Regions from separate parts of the Telluria sp. PB2R4 genome, predicted to be linked through region 2. Evidence: predicted binding sites of a transcription regulator. Region 2 holds the regulator's gene; the other holds the start of a gene.

Region 1 (4,296 bases), on a different contig from region 2:
AACATCCTCGCGATGCGCCTGCCCGTGTACCGCAGTCGCATGCCGACCGATACCATCCTGCAACGCCGCGCCGCCTACATTGGCACCGTCGGCATCGGTTTCGGGGTCAACATGATGGTCAACGGCGCACTCGCGGGATTCCCGGCCGATGGCGTGCGCCTGGTAATCACCGACCTCGACGATGTGCCTCTGGAACCGGGCGAGTCCAGGCCCAACGCGGTGCTCTACGACAGCCATTGGACGACGAAAACCCGAACAGTGCTCGACGAGGCGAACCTGCTGCGGGCCAGCCTGCCGATCGAATTCAAGAAGCGCCGTTGGCGCGCCGATTTCAGCATCGCCAGTTCCGCCTTGTATACGCGTTTCGACTCTTATTATCCCTGGCTGGCCGCAGTTGCCGGCTCGCTTAGCACCGCCCTCCTCTACGCGCTGTTCCAGACCATGGCCTCGGCGCGCCGCAACGCGCTGCGCATGGCCGAGGACATGACGCGCGAACTGCGTGCCAGCCAGGCCAAGCTGCAGGCTACCAACGAGAAACTGCGCCAGTTGGCGGCACACGCCGAACAGATCAAGGAGGGCGAGCGCAAGCGCATCGCGCGCGAAATCCACGACGAGCTTGCACAGAATTTGCTGGCGCTGAAGATCGAGGCCGAGATCCTCGCCAACCGCACGCGCAACAGCCACGGCCGCCTGTACGAGCGCGCCGCGGCGACGGTGCGCCAGATCGACCTGACCATCCGCAGCGTGCGCCACATCATCAACGACCTGCGCCCGAACGTGCTCGACCTGGGCCTGAACGCGGCAGTGGACTGGCAGGTGGCCGATTTCGCGCGCCGCACCGGGATCGAATGCGAACTGGTCGAGGACGAGACCGAGCACCACCTCGACGACCATTGCGCCACCGCCTTCTTCCGCATCCTCCAGGAGTCGCTCAACAACGTGGCGCGGCACGCGCGCGCGACCAGGGTGCGCATCGACCTGCACCAGCATGCCGACATGCTGACGATGACGATCCGCGACAACGGCGTGGGCATGCAGCCGGGCAGCCGCACCCGTAGTGGCTCCTTCGGACTGGTCGGCATCGAGGAGCGCGTCAACATCCTCGGTGGCAGCTTCTCGATCAGCAGCGGACCCGATACCGGCACCGCCATCGTCGTCACCATCCCCTTGCACGGGCACATGCCGGACCCGTCCACCATCACCGGCCGCGCCAGCAATTCCGCGGTGTCGGTACTGGCCTGAGCTTGGATGTTGTCGCGTTTCTGCACAGCAGTTTATTGCTTGATTGAACTCAACGCCAAGCGTGACCGATCGCAGGACACTGGTTATCACTGCCACCGGTCAAGACGCTTTTCTTGGCTACCGATTAACGCAAACCGATCACTCAGGAGGACATTCTCGAGTACCGCTTCAAGCTAGGGATAACAATAGAAATGCCTACATAAACTGTTCAAAACAAAAGGTGATAAACATGTCGACCAAAGAATTTGCAGCGTTTGAAACGCTTGATCTTGCCCCGATCAAAATGAAACTGATGCACGTGGAATCTGGCGAAGGCTGGTCCGCAGTGCGCGCCGACGCGGTGGAAACGGAGTACCGGCGCTTCCTGTTCCTGATGAAGAAATACCCCGATGCGGACGCCTCGCCGACCGTTGACGTCGACACCTTCTGGCACTATCACATCCTCGACACGCTGAAGTACGCCCGCGATTGCGAAGCGCTGTTCGGCTACTTCCTGCACCACTATCCGTACGTCGGCATTGGCGCGGGTGCGAATGAAGGCGACCACGCTGCCGGGGGCCAGCGCATGCGCGAGATCTACGAGGCGGAATTCGGCGCCATGGCTGCCGCCAACGCCGCATACGCTTTCTGCTCCTCATCGGACGAGCCGCACGAAGGCGCCAACGCCAAGTATACTTACTGCGCCGGGCCGGGCAAGCCGCGCGAAGCCGCCAGCTCCAGCGCCAAGTATGCTTACTGCGCCGGGCCGGGCAAGCCACGCGAAGCCGCCAACGACGCATACGCATACTGCGCCGCGCCGGGCAAGCCCCTCGAAGCCGCCAACGCCGCATACGCTTACTGCGCAGCGCCGGGCAGGCCCCTCGAGGCGGCCAACACTGCATACGCCTACTGCGCCGCGCCGGGCAAGCCGGGCACAGCCGCCAACGCCGTATACGCTTACTGCGCCGCGCCGGGCAAGCCGGGCGCGGCCGCCAGCTCCGCGTACGCCTACTGCGCTGCACCAGGCAAGGAGCTGGTGCAAGCGGCCTGACTCCCCTCAGTCTGCGGCCGGTAGGGCGACAGTCGCCTACCGGCCGTTTTCTTTCAGGCAGCGAGCGCGCGCCCGTCTACTTCAGTCTTGACCATCATGCCTCCGGCGAACCGGAAGCAACGTCGAGCAGTGGAGCCGCCCGGGATGCGGGCTGGGGGTGCGGGACTTACTTTTTCTTGCCTGGCGCGGCCTTGGCCAGGCCGCTGGCCTGGTAGAGGGCGCGCGCGTCGGTGTGGGCACGTTCGACCGTGCGCATCTCGGGCTTGTCGTCGTGCGCCACGAAATATTCCTTGTCCTGCGCGGCGACCACGATCCTGATCGCGGCGGCGTCGGTGACGCCGTATTTTTCGACGATCAGCGTGGTCACTTCGTCGAGGTATTCTTCATAGGTCATGCTGGCCTCTCATTCTGGGTGCCCGATTGTACGGGAGTCGCGCCCAGGTACGCCAGCGCCGCCGGCACGTCCGGGTAGCGCAGGCGCAGGCGCAGCTCGCGCTTGAGGCGCGTGTTGTCGAGGCGCCGCGATTCGGACATGAAGGAAAGCAGCGTCGGCGACACCAGCGCCTGCAGCTCGGCGCGCGGAAGGCGCGGCGGCCGCGCCAGCGCCAGGGCGTCGGCCACCGCGTCGAAATACTCGCCCATCATCATGCGCGTGTCGTCCACCGCATGCAGCACCCGCCCCGCGCCGCGGGCCCGGAACAGTGCCAGTGCCACGATGCGCGCCAGGTCGTCGGCGTGGATGTGGTTGGTGTACACGTCGTCTTCCGGCCGCAGGGCCGGCGTGCCCTGCTCCAGCCGCTTGCGCGGCAGGCGGTTGGCGGCATAGATGCCCGGCACGCGCAAGATCGACAAGCCGGTGCCGGTGGCCAGCGCCCAGGCGCGCAGCACCCGTTCGGCGTCGACGCGCCGCTGCGCGCGTGCGTTGCGCGGCGCCACCGGCCGCGTCTCGCGTACCAGCGCGCCGCCGCAATCGCCATATACGCCGCTGGTGCTCACATACACCAGGCGCCTGGCCTTGCCCAGCGCCGCCACCAGGTGGCGCGTGCGGCGATCGAGATCGCCTTCCGGCTGCGGCGGGGCGAGGTGCACGACCCAGTCGGCCAGCCCGCACAGGCGGCCCAGCGTCGCGGGACGGTCGAGGTCCGCCACCACCGGCACCGCCCCGCCCGCCCGCAGCTCGGCCCGGCGCTCCGGCTGGCTGGTGAGGGCGAACACGCGGAAACGCCCGGCGAGCAGCGGCAGCAGGCGCATGCCGACGTCGCCGCAGCCGACGATGAGCAGGCGCGGACGGTGGAAAGCGGGAGGCTGGATCATGGCGGCGCAGTAGGAGAGGAAACAGGGGTGCGATGCGGATGAAAGCCTGCCACTCTAGCACAGCCCCGTCCTGGCGTTTCACGGCCCCGGGGGCCGCGGTGTAGAATACCGCCCAACAAATATCGTCAAACTCAGATACTGCATGACTTTCCAGATCACCGTCCAGCCCAGTGGCCACCAGTTCACCTGCGAAGCCGACGAAACCGTCCTGTCCGCCGCCATTCGCGCCGGCATCGGCCTGCCCTACGGCTGCAAGAACGGCGCCTGCGGTTCGTGCAAGGGCCGGGTGGCCATCGGCGAAGTCGCCCACAAGCCGCACCAGCAGCGCGCCCTCACCGATATCGAAAAGACCCAGGGCATGTCGCTGTTCTGCTGCGCCGTGCCGCAGCAGGACCTGGTGATCGAAGCGCGCGAAGTGGGCGGCAGTTCGGAGTACCCGGTGCGCAAGATGCCGACCCGGATAGCCGGCGTCAGGAAGGCCGCGCCCGACGTCGCCATCGTCACGCTGCAGCTGCCGGCCAACGAAGCGCTGGCCTACCGCGCCGGCCAGTACATCGAATTCCTGCTCAAGGACGGCAAGCGCCGCGCCTACAGCATCGCCTGCGCGCCCTCGTTCAGCGGCCCGCTCGAGCTGCACATCCGCCACCTGGCGGGCGGCCTGTTCACCGACCACGTCTTCGGCGCCATGAAGGAGCGCGACATCCTGCGCT
Region 2 (4,296 bases):
CGAAGCCACCGTCGGCAAGGACGGGCTGCAGCCCGCCCTGCAAGGAACCGGCTTCACTTACCGCCACGACTGGGGAGCGCGCCGCGGCCAATGGATCCTGCGGCTCAACTGGGATGTCATCCAGCCCGGCTCGCAGGTGTTCGTGGCGGTGGGCGAAGGCGTGCCGGGCGGACCGAACGCCGGCAAGTTCATCGGCGCAGCCCGCTACACCCTGCACAACGTCGCCTCGCGCTGGAACGGCGTCGACATCTGGGTCAACATCGAGTGGAGCGCGGACATCTCGCTCTACGTCGACTACCTGATCGTCAACCCGCCCGTGGCGCCACCCGGCCTGCGCACGGTGTCGGTCGCGGTGCACCGCCACAGCAGCGTGGCCCTGAGCGAGGCCGAGGCCGACCGGATCCTGGCCGACATGGGCACGATCCTGCAGAACGACGACACCGGGCCGGATGTCGCCACCCCGGTCCGCTTCGTGCGCAACGGCGCGGTACGGCTGCTCCCAAGCAACGTCCCCGGCACGATCCAGACGGCGGCCGACCTGACGGCGCTGCTGAACGCGGGCAGCGGGGTCAAGGTCGTGCAGGCGATCCGCTGGTGCGGCGGCCCCGGCGACAGCATCATCGGCTGCGCCCCGGTCGGCAGCACCATCGTCAACGTGGCGGCGGTGCGCTTCACCGCCAACCAGGAAGGCTTGATCTGGGTGCACGAGTACGGCCACAACTGCGGCCTCGGCCATCGAACCGACGACCTGCGCGCGGTCATGTACCCGTCGGTCGGCACCGACCACGACGTGGTCAACGCCGGGGAGTCGGCGGCCTTCCTGGCCGGCCCGCTCGCCATCACCGGCGAGGTGATGCCCGCCGGCGGCTGCTCCTGCGGCGTGGGCGGCATCCCGCTGCCTGCCGACGTGCGCGACTTCGTCTCCCAGCACTGGGTCGAAGGCGTGCCCGACGAGCTGGCCTCGCAGTACACGGAGAAGGACGCCCGCCTGCTGCTCGACTGGCTGGTGAACGAGCCCGGGAAGCACGAGGAGTTCCTGGTGCAGGTCGTGGCCACCCTCGGCTACATCGGCAGCGCGATCGCGGTCCAGCCGCTGATCGACTTCGTCGAGAAGCCGCTTGCCGGCCGTGCGGTGTTCAATGCCAAGAACACCGCGCTGCTGCGCCTGGGCGACCTGGCCAACCAGTCGGGCAGCCAGGCCGCGCTGGACTTCCTGGCAAAGGTGGCGGGCGACAGGGACGTGGCGCGTGCGCTGGCGGCGCCCCAGGCCCCCGCCGAGGCAGCCATGGCGGCCAACGCCGGCCAGGGCGTGGTGGCGCCAGGCCTCGACACCCTGGCAGCCGAGCTGGCGGTGTCGGCCACCTTCGGCCTGGCGCTGGCCGGCACGGCGCAGTCGCTGCAGGCCGTCGAGGCCCTGAAGGCGGATGGTGACGCGTTCGCGACCGTGAAGGCGGCGGCGCTGGAGGCGGCGCAGATCGCCGCGACCGTGCAGGCCAAGGGCCGGCAGGAGTACTACCGGAAGAAGGCGGAACACCGGCATCACCTGTAACCGCCCTGTGTTGGGTGGACGGCGATGCCGCCCACGCGTTCAGATCGTCCTGGAATGGATGTAGCGTCTATTCACGGGAATATTGAACGCGTGGGCGTACGTAATTCCGGGCATTGCCCGCAATTACCCCGCCCACCCTACTTATCTCTGGGAAATGAACGCCGCGGACCCGGCCTGTGTCTATAATGGCTGCGTCCGCATTTTCTTCTCACGCCATGAACCAACCCATGTCGCTCCCTGGCACAGCGCCGGTCAGCATCCAGGCCCTCAAGACCAGCTGCGGCGCCTGCAGCATGCACCAGCTGTGCCTGCCGATGGGGCTGGAAGACGCCGACATCAACCGCCTCGACCAAATCATCGGACGGCGCCGCCGCCTCGCACGCGACGAGCGCCTGTATGCGATGGGCGAACCCTTCCGCAACCTGTACGCGGTGCGCTTCGGCCATTTCAAGACCTACCAGGTGAACGCCGCCGGCGAAGCCCAGATCACCGGTTTCCAGATGGCCGGCGAACTGCTGGGCATGGACGCGATCAGCGGCACCCACCACTGCGACGCCGTGGCGCTCGAGGACAGCGAAGTCTGCGAGATTCCGTTCTCGCGCCTGGAAGAGCTGTTCGGCCAGGTCCCGGCCCTGCTGCGCCACTTCCACCGCATCATGAGCCAGGAAATCACGCGCGAACAGAACGTAATGCTTCTGCTCGGCAATATGCGGGCGGAGCAGCGTTTCGCCGTCTTCCTGGTGAACCTGTCGGCGCGCTACGCGGCGCGCGGCTACTCGCCGAACAGCTTCCAGCTGCGCATGTCGCGCGAGGACATCGGCAACTACCTCGGACTCACCATCGAAAGCATCAGCCGCCTGCTGTCGCGCTTCAAGAAACAGGGCTGGCTGCAGGTCGACAAGCGCGAAGTCACCCTGCTCGACCCGGTCAAGCTCAAGGCGCTGGCTGCCGGCACCGACGTTTGCAGCCCGATGGGCTGAACCTGGGGCGTCGCCAGGACGGCTCGTCGCGCTCCGTGCCGCCGTCCTGGCGTCGGGACTGCTGCGGGCGGACGTATTTTCCGGCGCCGGCGCCCACCGTGCGTGCTCAGATCTCGATCACCAGCTCCGGACGGAAGGCCTCCTGCTCGCCCTTGCTCAGGTAACCGAGCGGATTGGCCACCACGCGGCAGGACCAGGGCCGGCCCGCTTCGACGCCGCTGGTGATGTAGTCGTTCGCGCAGTGCAGGTGGCCGTGGATCCACAGGTCGGCCTGGGGAAACAGCGCGTCGAGCGCATTGCAGAAGCCCGCCGTGCCGGGGGTCAGGCCATAGCGCGGGTCGGCGCTGAGCAGGCTGGGGGCGAAGTGGGTCACCACCACCGTGCGGCCCTCGAAAGGCGCCGCCAGCGCGCCGCGCAGCCACGCCTGGCAGTCCAGCGACATCGCGCGGATGCCCTCGGCCAGCACCTTTTCGCCGTTCTTCAGGGTCGTGTTCTTCGACAGGTAGTAGTTGGCCGCGCGGAAGGCCTTGTCGCGGCGCTGCAGCTGCTTGGTCAGGTCCTGCTCCTGCAGCGCCAGCGCGTCGAAATCGCTCCACAGGGTAGTGCCGATGAAGCGCACCGCTCCGATCATCAAGGTCTCGCGGTCCAGCCATTCGATGCCGAGGCGTGCGCAGGTGGCGCGCAGGCGCGCGTAGGCCTCCTCGAATTCGAGGCCGTCGAATTCGTGGTTGCCGGGGATGTAGAGCACCCGCGCTTGCGAAGCGCCGGGCCGCAGCGGAGAGGACCTCGGCGAAAAACGCCCGAGGCCGAAATCGGTATCCGTCAGGCGCGAGCCGGACTGGTAGGAACCGATGTCGCCCGCCAGGATGATCACGTCGGTATCGGCGCGGATCTGCGGAATGAAGCCCGCGTAACGTTCGAGATGGAGGTCGGAGAAAAGCTGGATGCGCATGGTCGGCGCAGTATAGCGGCTTTTTCGCCGCGCCCTGCGCCGGCGACTGCAGCGGCCGTCAGAAGCTGATGCGCACGTACGGCGCGCTCTGCTTCGCCTCGCCGTGGTAGACCGCTTCGATATTATTCCCGTCCGGGTCGAGCACGAAGGCGCCGTAATAGCCCGGGTGGTAGGCGCGCTCGCCCGGCCGGCCGTTGTCCCTGCCGCCGGCGGCCAGCGCCGCAAAGTAGAAGGCATTGACCATCTTGCGGTCGCGTGCCTGGAAGGCCAGGTGGTGGCGTCCCGTCAGCACGCCTTGCGCGGCTTGGCTGGCGCGGCTGGAGACGAACAGTTCGTCGGCCCAGAAGTAATCGTCGCCGGCGCCGCCGAGCGGAATGCCCAGCGCCTCGAACACGGCGCCGTAGAACCTGCGGGAGGCAGGCAGGTCGCGCACCACCAATTGAATGTGGTCGATGAGCCGCCCGCGGTAGATTTCTTGTGTTTCCATGCTGTGCTCCTGTGGAAGAAGGTCATGAAATACAGCTGCGCGCGAGCAGTGTAGGAGCAAATGCGCCCCCGGGCAACCGGCGCGGCGGCATCGCGATGCAAATCGATGCCGCCGTCCTGAGGCTCAGGCCTGCTTCAGCTTCGCGATCCAGCCATCCACCAGCTCGCCCAGCACGTCGAGCGGCACCGAGCCCGCGCCCAGCACCAGGTCGTGGAAGCCGGCGAGCGAGAACTTGTCCCCCAATTCCTTCCTGGCCTTCTCGCGCAGCTCGATCATCCGCAGCATGCCGATCATGTAGGCGTTGGCCTGGCCCGGCCAGGCGACGTAG

Evidence for each region. The regulator FNR, encoded in region 2, switches genes on or off when oxygen is low (the NO sensors DNR and NnrR bind a similar motif). The targets are predictions, from matches to a motif close to TTGATNNNNATCAA.
Region 1: a site for FNR is predicted at 1,282-1,295, ahead of AC56LU_RS16435 (glycine-rich domain-containing protein). Genes of this name have one in related genera too.

What each region holds. Positions count from the first base shown of each region.
Region 1 covers NZ_JCASIC010000009.1:210,851-215,146, forward strand. The annotation lists gene AC56LU_RS16430 (sensor histidine kinase) at 1-1,242, shown strand, start outside; gene AC56LU_RS16435 (glycine-rich domain-containing protein) at 1,472-2,272, shown strand; gene AC56LU_RS16440 (hypothetical protein) at 2,439-2,666, opposite strand; gene AC56LU_RS16445 (NAD(P)H-binding protein) at 2,663-3,586, opposite strand; gene AC56LU_RS16450 (CDP-6-deoxy-delta-3,4-glucoseen reductase) at 3,729-4,296, shown strand, end outside.
Region 2 covers NZ_JCASIC010000011.1:193,183-197,478, reverse strand. The annotation lists gene AC56LU_RS18295 (hypothetical protein) at 1-1,549, shown strand, start outside; gene fnr (fumarate/nitrate reduction transcriptional regulator Fnr) at 1,777-2,529, shown strand; gene AC56LU_RS18285 (metallophosphoesterase) at 2,636-3,481, opposite strand; gene AC56LU_RS18280 (VOC family protein) at 3,540-3,968, opposite strand; gene AC56LU_RS18275 (DUF885 domain-containing protein) at 4,092-4,296, opposite strand, start outside.